DNA from 3 places in the Brenneria rubrifaciens genome. Region 1 is predicted to be linked to each of the others. Evidence: predicted binding sites of a transcription regulator. Region 1 holds the regulator's gene; each other region holds the start of a gene.
The links. The regulator PurR, encoded in region 1, represses purine synthesis genes. The targets are predictions, from matches to a motif close to CANGCAAACGTTTGCNTG.
Positions count from the first base shown of each region.

Region 2: a site for PurR is predicted at 1,625-1,642, ahead of carA (glutamine-hydrolyzing carbamoyl-phosphate synthase small subunit). Genes of this name have one in related genera too.
Region 3: a site for PurR is predicted at 2,285-2,302, ahead of purL (phosphoribosylformylglycinamidine synthase). Genes of this name have one in related genera too.

Region 1 covers NZ_CP034035.1:1,690,250-1,694,533, forward strand. Annotated here, with positions in the region: gene cfa (cyclopropane fatty acyl phospholipid synthase) at 1-902, opposite strand, end outside; gene purR (HTH-type transcriptional repressor PurR) at 1,248-2,279, opposite strand; gene cydH (cytochrome bd-I oxidase subunit CydH) at 2,656-2,745, shown strand; gene EH207_RS07885 (Grx4 family monothiol glutaredoxin) at 3,052-3,402, shown strand; gene rnt (ribonuclease T) at 3,436-4,107, opposite strand; gene gloA (lactoylglutathione lyase) at 4,263-4,284, opposite strand, start outside.
Region 2 covers NZ_CP034035.1:3,194,219-3,198,502, reverse strand. Annotated here, with positions in the region: gene ispH (4-hydroxy-3-methylbut-2-enyl diphosphate reductase) at 1-246, shown strand, start outside; gene dapB (4-hydroxy-tetrahydrodipicolinate reductase) at 596-1,417, shown strand; gene carA (glutamine-hydrolyzing carbamoyl-phosphate synthase small subunit) at 1,865-3,013, shown strand; gene carB (carbamoyl-phosphate synthase large subunit) at 3,028-4,284, shown strand, end outside.
Region 3 covers NZ_CP034035.1:2,841,741-2,846,024, forward strand. Annotated here, with positions in the region: gene purL (phosphoribosylformylglycinamidine synthase) at 1-2,187, opposite strand, end outside; gene mltF (membrane-bound lytic murein transglycosylase MltF) at 2,598-4,043, shown strand; gene tadA (tRNA adenosine(34) deaminase TadA) at 4,074-4,284, opposite strand, start outside.

The DNA of each region.
Region 1 (4,284 bases):
CTGGCCTGTGCAATATGACGCACGGAAGGAAGACAGCCATTGGGGAAAATATATTTGTCCGTCCAGGGATCGAGCTGCGAGTTGGTTTGATTCGCGCCGATGGTGTGCAGCAGAAACAGACCGTCAGGCTTGAGATTCTGACTGACGACGCGAAAATAGGCGTCATAATTGCGCGGACCGACATGTTCAAACATCCCGACAGACACGACGCGATCAAACTCATGGGTGAGGTCGCGGTAATCCTGTAGCAGAATGGTGACGTCCAGATCTTTGCAGCGCTGCTGAGCCAACTTTTGCTGTTCGCGGGAAATTGTCACGCCGCAAACGGATACGCCATAACGACGGGCGGCAAATTCCGCCAATCCACCCCAGCCACAACCGATATCCAGCAGCGTCATTCCAGGTCTGAGCTGGAGTTTTTCGCAGATCATTTGCAGTTTGTCTTCCTGTGCCTGCTCCAGCGTTGCCGCTTTTTTCCAGTAAGCGCAGGAATACTGCATGTAGGGATCGAGCATCAGTGAAAACAGATCGTTGCCCAAATCATAGTGCTCTTCACCAACAATCCACGCGCGTCTCCTGGATTGCAGGTTCATCAAACGAGATGCGGCGATGTGTAAGATGTCTCTCAGGTGGCGGGGCAGTTTTTTATCAAGTTTGGCGAGCAGCACGCGATGGAAAAACATATCCAACTGGTCGCACTCCCACCAGCCATCCATATAGCTTTCACCCAGCCCTAATGAGCCTTCGCGCAACACGCGTTTAAAGAATTCTGGATTTTTCACTGTGATATCAAATGGACGCGAACCATTGATTTTGATATCCGCCATACTCAGCATTTCATGCACTATGTGGAACCAGGATGCGTTATGGCTATCCAGTTCCTCTATATATGATGAACTCATAACCTCTCCCTACCTTGGGGTCGATAACGCGCCGCAAGGAAAACATAGACAATATTCACCCACGTTTGATACCAGTGGTAAATACTTATCGCCTATTCTCTGAATCGTCAGAGAAAAATGAAGAAGAAAAGCCGGTACGCAGCTACGTAGGGGCACTCATCATTGAGATAAATTCCGCAGCATCCGTTTGCGCGCAAAATTAAGGATAGTTGAAGAAAGCAAAATGCAGTTTTTGTAAAAATCGTATTCAGTTTATGACTGCTTCAGCCTGGGGACAAGTATAAATTGGCTGAAGCAGTGTCACGGAAAGGACGGCGGATGCCTGAGAGAAGACATTATCCGATATCAGGCGTGATGAGGGCGATCGCAGAAAGGGCCATCAACCACGGAACGGCGCTCAATCAGCGTCGGGTGGACTTCGATAACCTGTGCGTCCTCCCGTTTGCTGGTGATACGGTCGAGCAGCATTGAGAATGCGGATTGTCCCAGACGCTCTTTAGGCTGGTGGATCGTGGTCAGCGCCGGCGTGAAAAAGCGGGCATGGCGAACATTATCGTAGCCAATGACCGAGATATCCTGCGGGACACGCAACCCCAACTCGTCCGCCGCGCAGATCGCGCCCATCGCCATGATGTCGCCACCGCAGAAAACGGCGGTTGGGCGATGCTTCCGCGCCAGAATCTGATGCATTGCTTTATAGCCGGATTCCGGCTCGAAATCGCCCTGAACGATCCACGCGTCACGCACAGGAATATCCGCGTCTTTCAGTGCCTTCAAAAACCCCAGATAGCGGCCGCTGCCGGTGTTACGCTCCTGACTGCCGGGAATGGCGCCGATGTCCCGGTGGCCGCGTTGGATGAGGTAACGGCCTGCCATATAGCCGCCTTCAAAGGCATTATCAATGACGGTATCGGTAAAATCACTGTGCGCCTGTCCCCAATCCATGACCACCATCGGAATACTGCGATAGTCTTTCAACATGGTGAGTAATGCGGGAGGATACTCCGCACACATTACCAGCAGGCCGTCCACGCGCTTTTGGGCCAACATGGAAAGATAGGCGCGCTGTTTGTCGAGGTTGTTGTGTGAATTACACAGAATTAGCGTATAACCTTTGGCATAGCAGCTGTTTTCCACCGATTCGATAATCTCGGCAAAATAGGGCGCTTCACTTGACGTTGCCAACAGCCCGATGGACTTGGTGTGATTGACTTTTAGACTGCGGGCGACAGCGCTGGGTGAATAATGTAACTCTTTAATCGCCGCACTCACGGCTGCCCTGGTTTCTTCGGCGACGAAACGTGTTTTATTAATCACGTGCGATACGGTGGTGGTGGAAACGCCCGCTCGTTTTGCCACATCTTTGATCGTTGCCATCTAAAAATGACTCCTGACTTACCTGTTACCGTCGTAGGTAGTGTTAATCGTTTGCCTGCGTGTGAAGTTCTTCTTCCCGGCGAAAAAACCGGATTCAGTAGAGAGTGCCGAATATTATACCTGAGGGGAACAAGGTTGACGTTTCGACCAGGACGCAGCGCTACCCTGAGCCGCGGATTTTGTCCGATTTGCCACGAAAGGGGAAGCAGTAATTTATACTATTAGTGCGGCATAGGAACGAGATTTTTCATTCAACTTATGGAAGAATCGGCAGAGTTATCGGGTTGTGGTTTTAAACTATCGTTTGATGTTGAATCCCCAATCAAGGACACGCCTTTCTTCTCATCATTTGCCGTCATAGATAAAGGAGAGACTTATGGATACAGATCTTAAATTGTCATTACTGACAACCGTTGCTGCGCTCGCCATGATCATGGTATTCAGCTTTATCGCCGTATTGAACTGATTGGCGCTTACCTGCTCACTTGTTTCGCCGGTGCGTCTGTTTAAACGCGTTTTGGCGACTCAAAGCGTGTCTGAGTACAGACAGGGAGAAGGGGGGCGAGAGATAAATTCTTAGAACGTGACCTTTATTTTGTCTCTGTATTAAGTGGCAAAAAACAAAGCCACACAAAAAATGGCGTTTTTTTGTCGCTACGGCCCTCGGTACAATATAATTGAATAGATCGCGCTGTAATGGCTCATCTGACAGAGGCCCGTGGTTAATGCATCTGATGTTAGCCATCTTATTAAGGTTTGAGGAAGCAAGAGAATGACGACAACGACAATTGAAAAGATTCAGCGTCAGATCGCTGAAAACCCGATTCTGCTGTATATGAAAGGTTCTCCTAAATTGCCGAGTTGCGGCTTCTCTGCACAGGCAGTACAGGCGTTGTCAGCATGTGGCGAACGTTTTGCCTATGTCGATATCTTACAGAATCCAGATATTCGCGCCGAATTGCCCAAATACGCCAACTGGCCGACTTTCCCACAGTTGTGGGTGGATGGGGAACTGGTCGGCGGCTGTGACATAGTGATAGAAATGTATCAGCGTGGCGAATTACAGCAACTGATTAAAGAAACGGCTGAGAAACACAAGTCTCAGCCGGAAGATCGGGAATAAAACCAACGGGTGCATCGTGCACCCGTTTTTTGCCTAGCTTGCTTTAGACTCTGCTTCTGAGGCATTCTCATCAACGACTACAGGCCATCCCCCCAGACGTTTCCAGCGATTCACCAGCTCACAAAACAGCAACGCGGTTTGATGAGTATCATAGAGCGCCGAGTGCGCTTGGCTTGAGTCAAACTCGATACCGGCGGTAATACAGGCTTTGGCCAACACCGTCTGCCCCAACACCAACCCGCTTAATGCGGCCGTATCGAAGGTGGCGAAAGGGTGGAATGGGTTGCGCTTCAGGCTACAACGCTCGGCCGCCGCCATCATAAAACTATGATCGAATGTTGCATTGTGCGCGACGATTATCGCCCGGTTGCAACCCTGATCTTTTATCCCTTTGCGCACCACTTTGAAAATTTCATGCAAGGCGTCATATTCTCTGACCGCGCCGCGTAAGGGGTTGCTGGGATCAATGCCATTGAATGCCAGCGCAGCAGGTTCCAGAATGGCGCCTTCAAAGGGCTCGACATGGAAATGTAATGTTTCATCCGGCTGCAACCACCCATCCGTGTCCATTTTTAATGTTACTGCAGCAACTTCCAGCAAGGCGTCGGTTTTGGCATTGAACCCAGCGGTTTCGACGTCAACCACTACCGGGTAAAACCCACGGAAACGGCTACTCAGGGCGTTCAGGTCATTTTTATCAGCCATTATTCTCTTAATCTTTAGCAAAATGCAGCGGGCATTATGGCAAATTTTGGCGGGAGATGCAGTACACCCTGTTTATTCGACGCGACGGCGCTCGTCGCAGCGGTAAAGGGCGAAGAGGAAGAAAAGCAGGTGCCGTTTTGACACCCGCCGTCCTATTAGCGGCCAATACCCTGGCCG
Region 2 (4,284 bases), 1.5 Mb from region 1:
CAGCGGGCGGGCAAGGCGGCCTATCTGATAGATGCGGCGGAAGACATTCAGGAAAGCTGGTTAATCGGCGTATCGCGCGTCGGCGTTACGGCAGGCGCCTCCGCGCCGGATATTCTGGTTCAGCAGGTCATTAAACGTTTACAGGCGCTAGGCGGCAGGATTGCTGTTGAAATGCAGGGGCGTGAAGAGAATATCGTCTTTGAAGTACCGAAAGAGCTACGTGTGGAAGTGAAACAAGTCGATTAAGTTTATTCTGACGGTGGCGCGTTCCGCTCCACCGTCCTTTCCATTTTTGTCTGTCTTTAACCTGTGCAGTGTTTGATTAACCATTGGTAACGAGTAACGAAAAATGCATGTTTATGCGTTAACGTATTTGATGGTTTTTTTTGTGCGCAGAGGTATCCTGAAGATATCTTTATGGCGATTCACGTGTCTACCGACGGTTTTCACGATGATGAACGCATGGTTTTCCCGGTTTTACTCCTCTTCGCGCATAATTTTCTAATCTGGACATAAATACACTGGCGATAGCGCTTCACGCCCGTTAACCTGATGTCATGTTCAAAACGGAATTATTTAAAGAGAGAGAGAAATTATGAAGGATTCATCCATCCGTATTGCGATTGCGGGCTCTGGCGGTCGTATGGGACGTCAGTTGATTCAGGCTGTCGCTCAAACCGAAGGCGCCGTATTGGGTGCCGCGCTGGAGCGAGCCGGGTCGTCTCTGGTCGGGACTGACGCAGGGGAACTGGCCGGGCTGGGCAACACGGGAGTGGTGGTCAGCGATAGTCTGGATGCTGTGCGCGATCGCTTTGATATTCTGATTGATTTCACTCGTCCCGAAGGCACACTGGCGCATTTGGCTTTTTGCCGTCAGCATCGTAAGTCCATGATTATTGGCACTACGGGATTCGATGAAGCAGGTAAAGCGGCGATTGCGCAGGCCGCTGAAGATATCGGCATCGTGTTCGCGGCCAACTTCAGCGTGGGGGTCAACGTCATGCTTAAGCTGTTGGAGAAAGCCGCCAAAGTCATGGGGGACTATACCGACATTGAGATCGTTGAAGCGCACCATCGGCACAAAGTGGATGCGCCTTCAGGGACGGCGCTGGCGATGGGCGAAGCGATTGCCGGTGCGTTGGGGCGCGATCTTAAAACGTGTGCAGTATATGCGCGGGAAGGCCATACCGGTGAACGCCATCCGAAAAGTATTGGTTTTGCCACTATTCGGGCGGGCGATATCGTTGGCGAGCATACGGCGATGTTTGCGGATATCGGCGAGCGCATCGAAATCTCCCATAAGGCTTCCAGTCGCATGACCTTTGCAAATGGCGCAGTGAGGGCGGCTGTTTGGCTGAGTGATATAAAAAGTGGTCTTTTTGATATGAGGGATGTGCTCTCGCTTGATGATTTATAGTAGTTTACTTATTTTTTTAAGTTTATAACCTAATGATAAAAGTAGCGATTTATAACCGTTACTTTTATTAAATTCATTTCTGATTAATTTTCACATTGTGATATTTATTTTATCCATTTTTATTCGTTTTTCAGACCTTATTGATCCGTTCGAAATCCACAAACGGCCTATGTTGGTTGATTATCAATCATATTTTAGCAATCTCGGTTAGCAACCGTTTACTTGACCCAGTTAATGTGTTTTTTCAGGGTTGTGAGCGGTTATTTACGCCAGAAAGCATAAAAAGGCGAGAAAAAAGACGGTTGGAGTAGACAAGTTGGCAGGGCATCATTAAAATGCGCCCAATTTGCCAAAAATTTACCTGACAGGTAATTTTTGCATTGATTTAGAACGGTGAGTCTGAATTAATATGCAAATAACATGATTTTTTATTCCTTGGAGGGTGTTTTGATTAAGTCAGCGCTATTGGTTCTGGAAGACGGAACCCAATTCCACGGTCGGGCCATTGGGGCGCAAGGGACGGCAGTGGGGGAAGTGGTCTTCAATACGTCGATGACCGGTTATCAAGAAATCCTTACTGATCCTTCCTATTCTCGCCAGATAGTCACGCTCACTTATCCTCATATTGGTAATGTCGGCACAAATGCCAGCGACGAAGAATCTCCTTCCGTACATGCTCAGGGCCTTGTTATTCGCGACCTGCCGCTGATTGCCAGTAACTACCGCAGTGAAGAAAACCTGTCCGATTACCTCAAGCGCCATAACATTGTCGCCATCGCTGATATTGATACCCGCAAACTGACCCGTCTACTGCGAGAAAAAGGCGCCCAGAACGGCTGTATTATCGCGGCCGATGCGCCGGATGCGGCCCTGGCGCTGGAAAAAGCCAAAGCGTTTCCGGGTTTGAAAGGAATGGATTTGGCAAAAGAAGTGACGACGGCTGACAGCTATGGCTGGTTGCAGGGGAGTTGGACGCTGGAAGGTGAACTGCCCGTCGCCAGACAGGAAGCCGAGTTGCCTTACCATGTTGTCGCTTATGATTACGGTGTGAAGCGCAACATCCTGCGCCTGCTGGTGGACAGAGGCTGCCGTCTGACCGTCGTTCCGGCGCAAACCTCTGCGGAAGACGTATTGAAACTTAACCCGGATGGGATTTTCCTGTCCAACGGTCCGGGCGACCCAGAGCCTTGTGACTACGCTATCCGCGCGATTAAAACTTATTTGGAAACGGATATCCCGGTGTTTGGTATTTGTCTGGGTCACCAGTTGCTGGCATTGGCCAGCGGCGCACAGACGATAAAAATGAAGCTTGGTCACCACGGCGGCAATCATCCGGTGAAAGATCTGGATAACAACCGCGTGATGATCACCGCACAGAACCACGGTTTTGCCGTTGATGAAAATAATTTGCCCGACACGTTGCGTGTGACCCACATATCGCTGTTTGATCATACGGTACAGGGGATTCACCGTACCGATAAGCCGGCGTTCAGTTTCCAGGGGCACCCGGAGGCCAGCCCCGGCCCGCATGATGCGGCGCCCTTTTTCGACCACTTCATTGAATTGATTCAGACTTACCGTTCTTCAGCAAAATAATCAGGAGCGAGAAAATGCCAAAACGTACAGATATTAAAAGCATCCTGATCCTCGGCGCCGGTCCGATTGTTATCGGGCAGGCGTGTGAATTTGACTACTCAGGCGCGCAGGCGTGTAAAGCGCTGCGTGAAGAGGGCTACCGCGTCATTCTGGTGAACTCCAATCCGGCCACCATTATGACCGACCCGGAAATGGCCGATGCGACCTATATTGAGCCGATTCACTGGGAAGTCGTGCGCAAAATCATTGAGAAAGAGCGCCCGGACGCGGTACTGCCGACCATGGGCGGCCAGACGGCGCTGAACTGTGCGCTGGAACTGGAGCGTCAGGGCGTGTTGGCCGAATTCGGCGTCACGATGATTGGCGCGACCGCCGATGCGATTGATAAAGCGGAAGATCGTCAGCGCTTTGATAAAGCGATGAAGAAAATTGGTCTGGATACGGCGCGTTCCGGTATCGCACATAATATGGAGGAAGCGCTGGCTGTGGCGGCGGACGTGGGTTTCCCCTGCATTATTCGTCCTTCCTTTACCATGGGCGGCACCGGCGGCGGTATCGCCTATAACCGTGAAGAGTTTGAAGAAATCTGCGAACGCGGTCTGGATCTTTCCCCGACGAAAGAACTGCTGATCGACGAATCTCTGATTGGTTGGAAAGAGTATGAGATGGAAGTGGTTCGCGACAGGAACGACAACTGCATCATCGTCTGCTCCATCGAAAACTTCGATGCGATGGGTATTCACACCGGCGACTCCATCACCGTAGCCCCGGCGCAAACCCTGACCGACAAAGAATATCAAATCATGCGTAACGCTTCGATGGCGGTACTGCGTGAGATTGGCGTGGAAACCGGCGGTTCCAACGTGCAGTTCTCGGTTAACCCGAAGAACGGCCGTCTGATTGTCATCGAAATGAACCCGCGTGTTTCCCGCTCTTCGGCGTTGGCATCCAAAGCGACCGGGTTTCCGATCGCGAAAATCGCCGCCAAGCTAGCGGTGGGTTACACGCTTGACGAACTGATGAATGATATTACCGGCGGTCGTACGCCAGCGTCCTTCGAGCCGTCCATTGACTATGTCGTCACCAAGATCCCGCGCTTCAATTTCGAGAAGTTCGCTGGTTCAAACGATCGCCTGACCACGCAGATGAAATCCGTCGGTGAAGTCATGGCGATTGGCCGCACGCAGCAGGAGTCATTACAGAAAGCGCTACGCGGCCTGGAAGTCGGCGCTACCGGCTTTGATCCGAGAGTCGGACTGGACGATCCCGAA
Region 3 (4,284 bases), 1.2 Mb from region 1:
CGAACCGATATGGGTCGCGGCAATATTGGTCAAGGCTTCGCCCACCGCCAGACGCGCAGACGCGGCGAAATCAAGCAGCGCCACAGGCGCACGCTCACCAATCGACATCGCTTCGCCGTAATAGCTGTCCAGACTCGCGGTGGTTACCGCGCAGTCCGCCACCGGCACCTGCCACGGCCCGACCATCTGGTCGCGCGCGACCATACCGGTAACGGTGCGGTCGCCGATGGTGATCAGGAACGTTTTTTCGGCCACGACCGGCAGATGAAGTACGCGCTCCACGGCTTCGGCAAGATAGATACCATCGCGCTTCAATGGCGTGCCGTCAGCCTGCTTGCGCTCAACGTCGCGCAGCATTTTCGGCGTTTTGCCCAGCAACACGTCCAGCGGCAGATCGATCGGCTGATTGTTGAAGTGACGGTCATTCAGCGTCAGATGCAACTCTTCAGTCGCCTCGCCGATCACCGCGTACGGTGCGCGCTCACGGCGGCAGATCTCATCGAAACGCGCCAACTGTTCTGGCGCAACGGCCAGCACATAACGCTCCTGAGATTCATTACACCAGACCTCCAGCGGACTCATACCCGGTTCGTCATTCAGAATGTCACGCAGTTCAAAACGCCCGCCGCGGCCACCGTCACTGACCAGTTCCGGCATCGCGTTGGATAAACCGCCCGCGCCCACGTCGTGAATAAACAGAATCGGGTTTTCTTCACCCAGTTGCCAACAGCGATCGATCACTTCCTGACAGCGGCGTTCCATTTCCGGGTTATCACGCTGAACGGAGGCAAAATCCAGATCAGCATCAGACTGGCCGGACGCCATTGATGATGCCGCGCCACCGCCCAGGCCGATATTCATGGACGGCCCGCCCAACACGATCAGTTTTGCGCCCACGCCGATGTCGCCTTTCTTGACGTGGTCGGCGCGGATATTACCGATCCCCCCCGCCAGCATGATCGGCTTGTGGTAGCCGCGCAATTCGGAACCGTTGTGACTATCAACACGCTCCTCATAGGTACGGAAATAACCGGTCAGCGCGGGACGCCCGAACTCATTGTTGAACGCCGCGCCGCCAAGCGGACCTTCGGTCATGATATCCAGCGCGCTGACAATACGATCCGGCTTGCCGAATTCTTCCGTTTCCCACGGCTGGATAAAGCCCGGTATGCGCAGATTGGAAACGGAGAACCCGACCAGCCCGGCTTTAGGCTTGGAACCGCGGCCGGTGGCGCCTTCATCACGGATCTCGCCGCCGGATCCGGTTGCCGCGCCCGGCCACGGGGAGATAGCCGTCGGATGGTTATGCGTTTCGACTTTCATCAGGATATGCGCGTCTTCCTGATGATAGTCATATTTGCCGTGCGTATCGGTATAGAAACGCCCCACGGCGGAGCCTTCCATCACGGCGGCGTTATCTTTATACGCTGACAGCACATAGTCCGGCGTATACTCAAAGGTGTTTTTGATCATCTTGAACAACGATTTCGGTTGCTCAACACCATCAATCACCCAGTCAGCATTAAAAATTTTGTGGCGGCAGTGCTCGGAGTTCGCCTGTGCGAACATATACAGCTCAATATCCGTCGGATTACGCTTCAATTTATTGAAGGCGGCCAGCAGATAATCAATCTCATCTTCCGCCAATGCCAGCCCCAGACGAACATTCGCCTCTTCCAGCGCCTGACGCCCCTGTAACAAGATTTCAATTCGTTTGAATGGCACAGGCTGGTGATGAACAAACAGTTGCTCGGCCTGCCGCATCTCGTTAAACACGCTTTCCATCATGCGATCGTGCAGCAGCGCGCCCAATTGCCCCCACTGCGCGTCATTCAAGGTTGGCGCATGAATATAGAATGCCAGACCCCGTTCGAGCCGTAGCACCTTGTCCAGTCCACAGTTATGGGCAATATCGGTCGCTTTGGAAGACCAGGGAGAAATTGTGCCGGGACGCGGCGTCACCAGCAGCAGACGGCCTTGCGGCTCATGCCCGGCGAGAGAAGGACCATACTTCAGCAAACGTGTCAGTTTAGCCTGCTCATCGTTGTTCAACGGGGCGCTGACATCGGCGAAATGCACGTATTCGGCATAGATATCGCTAACCGGCAAAATATGATCTTTGCAGCGGGTGAGCAATTTATTGATACGAAATGCCGACAAAGCAGGTGAACCACGCAGTATTTCCATAATCTAAAGTTCTCTCGTCTTTGATGCACTGACTACGGTGTAGTCGTTGGGCGCTACAGGGGGGAAACGCGCGCCATTATAGAGAATCCTGCCCCCGGACGAAACCGTTTGCGCTGCTATTATTAAACATCTCATGACGGCGGCGGTTAATCATTAATCGAATCAATAAAAGTTGCACACTGGCGGTTTGTTACGCAAAATGCCCCAACTCTGGAATTAACTGTATAAAAAATCGCCTGTCGCGATTTTTAACGTCGCTTGCGACGGCCCGAAGTGGGCGGGCAGGGATAGCCTTCATAAAAAATCACCAGGAACGATTTTTAGCATTGTGAAGCAACTAGCAGGCAGGGATAACCCACTCAAAAAAACTGCCGCATAGACAAATTTTTAGGCCGCCGAGAGACAACTATTTGAAGCCTTTAAAATTAAACTATTTTTTCATCGGGATTATCACGTTACTGCTGGCGCTGGCTTTGTGGCCATCGATCCCCTGGCGTAGTAGTCAGGACACGCAGATCAGACAGATTATCTCACGCGGCGAATTACGTATCAGTACGATTAACTCGCCGCTGACTTACTATACCAGTAACGGAAGCCCCGCAGGTCTGGATTATGAACTGGCAAAACGTTTCGCCGATTATCTGGGCGTCAAGCTGGTGGTAACGTCACGTAAAAATCTTGACGAGTTGTTTGACGATCTGGATGACGACAAGGCGGATCTGCTGGCTGCCGGTCTGCTATACAACCACGAACGGCTGGGGCGTTTTCGAGCCGGACCGAGCTATTACTCCGTTTCACAACAGTTGGTCTATCGCCTGGGTACACCGCGCCCCAAAAAACTGGATAAGCTACAGGGGCGGCTGGCCGTGACATCCGGCTCCGCTTATATTGCTACGCTGCGCGATCTGAAAGCGGAGAAATATCCCCGGATCAATTGGGAATCGGCTTCCGACCTGACGACGCAGGATCTGTTGAAACAGGTGGCGGATGGCAAACTGGACTACACCCTTGCTGATTCCGTCACCATCGGACTAATGCAGCGTATCCGCCCGCAGTTGGCTGTCGCTTTCGATTTGAGCGATGAAGAACCCGTGACCTGGTATATGCGGCGTTTCAATGACGATAGCCTTTCGGCGGCGTTGCTGGATTTTTTCAGCCAGATGGTTGAAGACGGCGCGCTGGCACGTCTGGAAGAAAAATACCTCGGTCACGTTGGCGAATTTGATTACGTTGATACCACGACGTTTCTGAGCGCCATCGATGAAACGCTGCCAGATTTTCAGCCGCTGTTTGAAAAGTATGCGACCGAAATCGACTGGAAATTACTGGCGGCGATTTCCTATCAGGAGTCGCACTGGAATCCGCTGGCGACATCGCCGACAGGCGTACGGGGACTGATGATGCTTACCCGCAATACGGCGGAAAGTCTGGATGTTACCGATCGCCTCGATCCTGAACAAAGCATTCGCGGCGGCGCGCAATACATGTCCCATATGATGCAAAAAATGCCGGATACCATACCTGAAGACGAAAAAATCTGGTTTGCGCTGGCGTCATACAACATGGGATATGCGCACTTGCTGGATGCCATAAAGCTGACCAAAAAACAGAAAGGTAATCCCAACAGTTGGGTTGATGTAAAAATGCGCCTGCCGATGCTGAGTCAGAGGCGCTATTACACGCAAACCTCTTATGGCTACGCTCGCGGAAACCAGGCATATAAATATGTGGAAAACATTCGCCGTTATATGGTGAGCCTAGAGGGGTATCTGACCGAAAAAGAGAACAAAGCGAAACAACAGCAGCTTTCCGCCCAGGGTTATCCCGTCATTCCACCCAATGAGATACCGGATTAGGCCGCAGCGCGACTTTCACTAAAGCCGCGATCAATTCTCGGCCTTTTTTTCGGCGTCACGGCGGGCTTTGTGCTGTTCGCGCCGCATACGGAAAAAGGCGCTGAGCTTAGCGGAACACGCATCCGTCAGTATGCCCGCATCAATGGCGATCTGATGGTTAATTCCCGGATGGCGCAAAATATCCACCAGCGACCCCGCCGCACCGGTTTTTTCATCCGCCGCGCCGTAAACCAGTCGACCA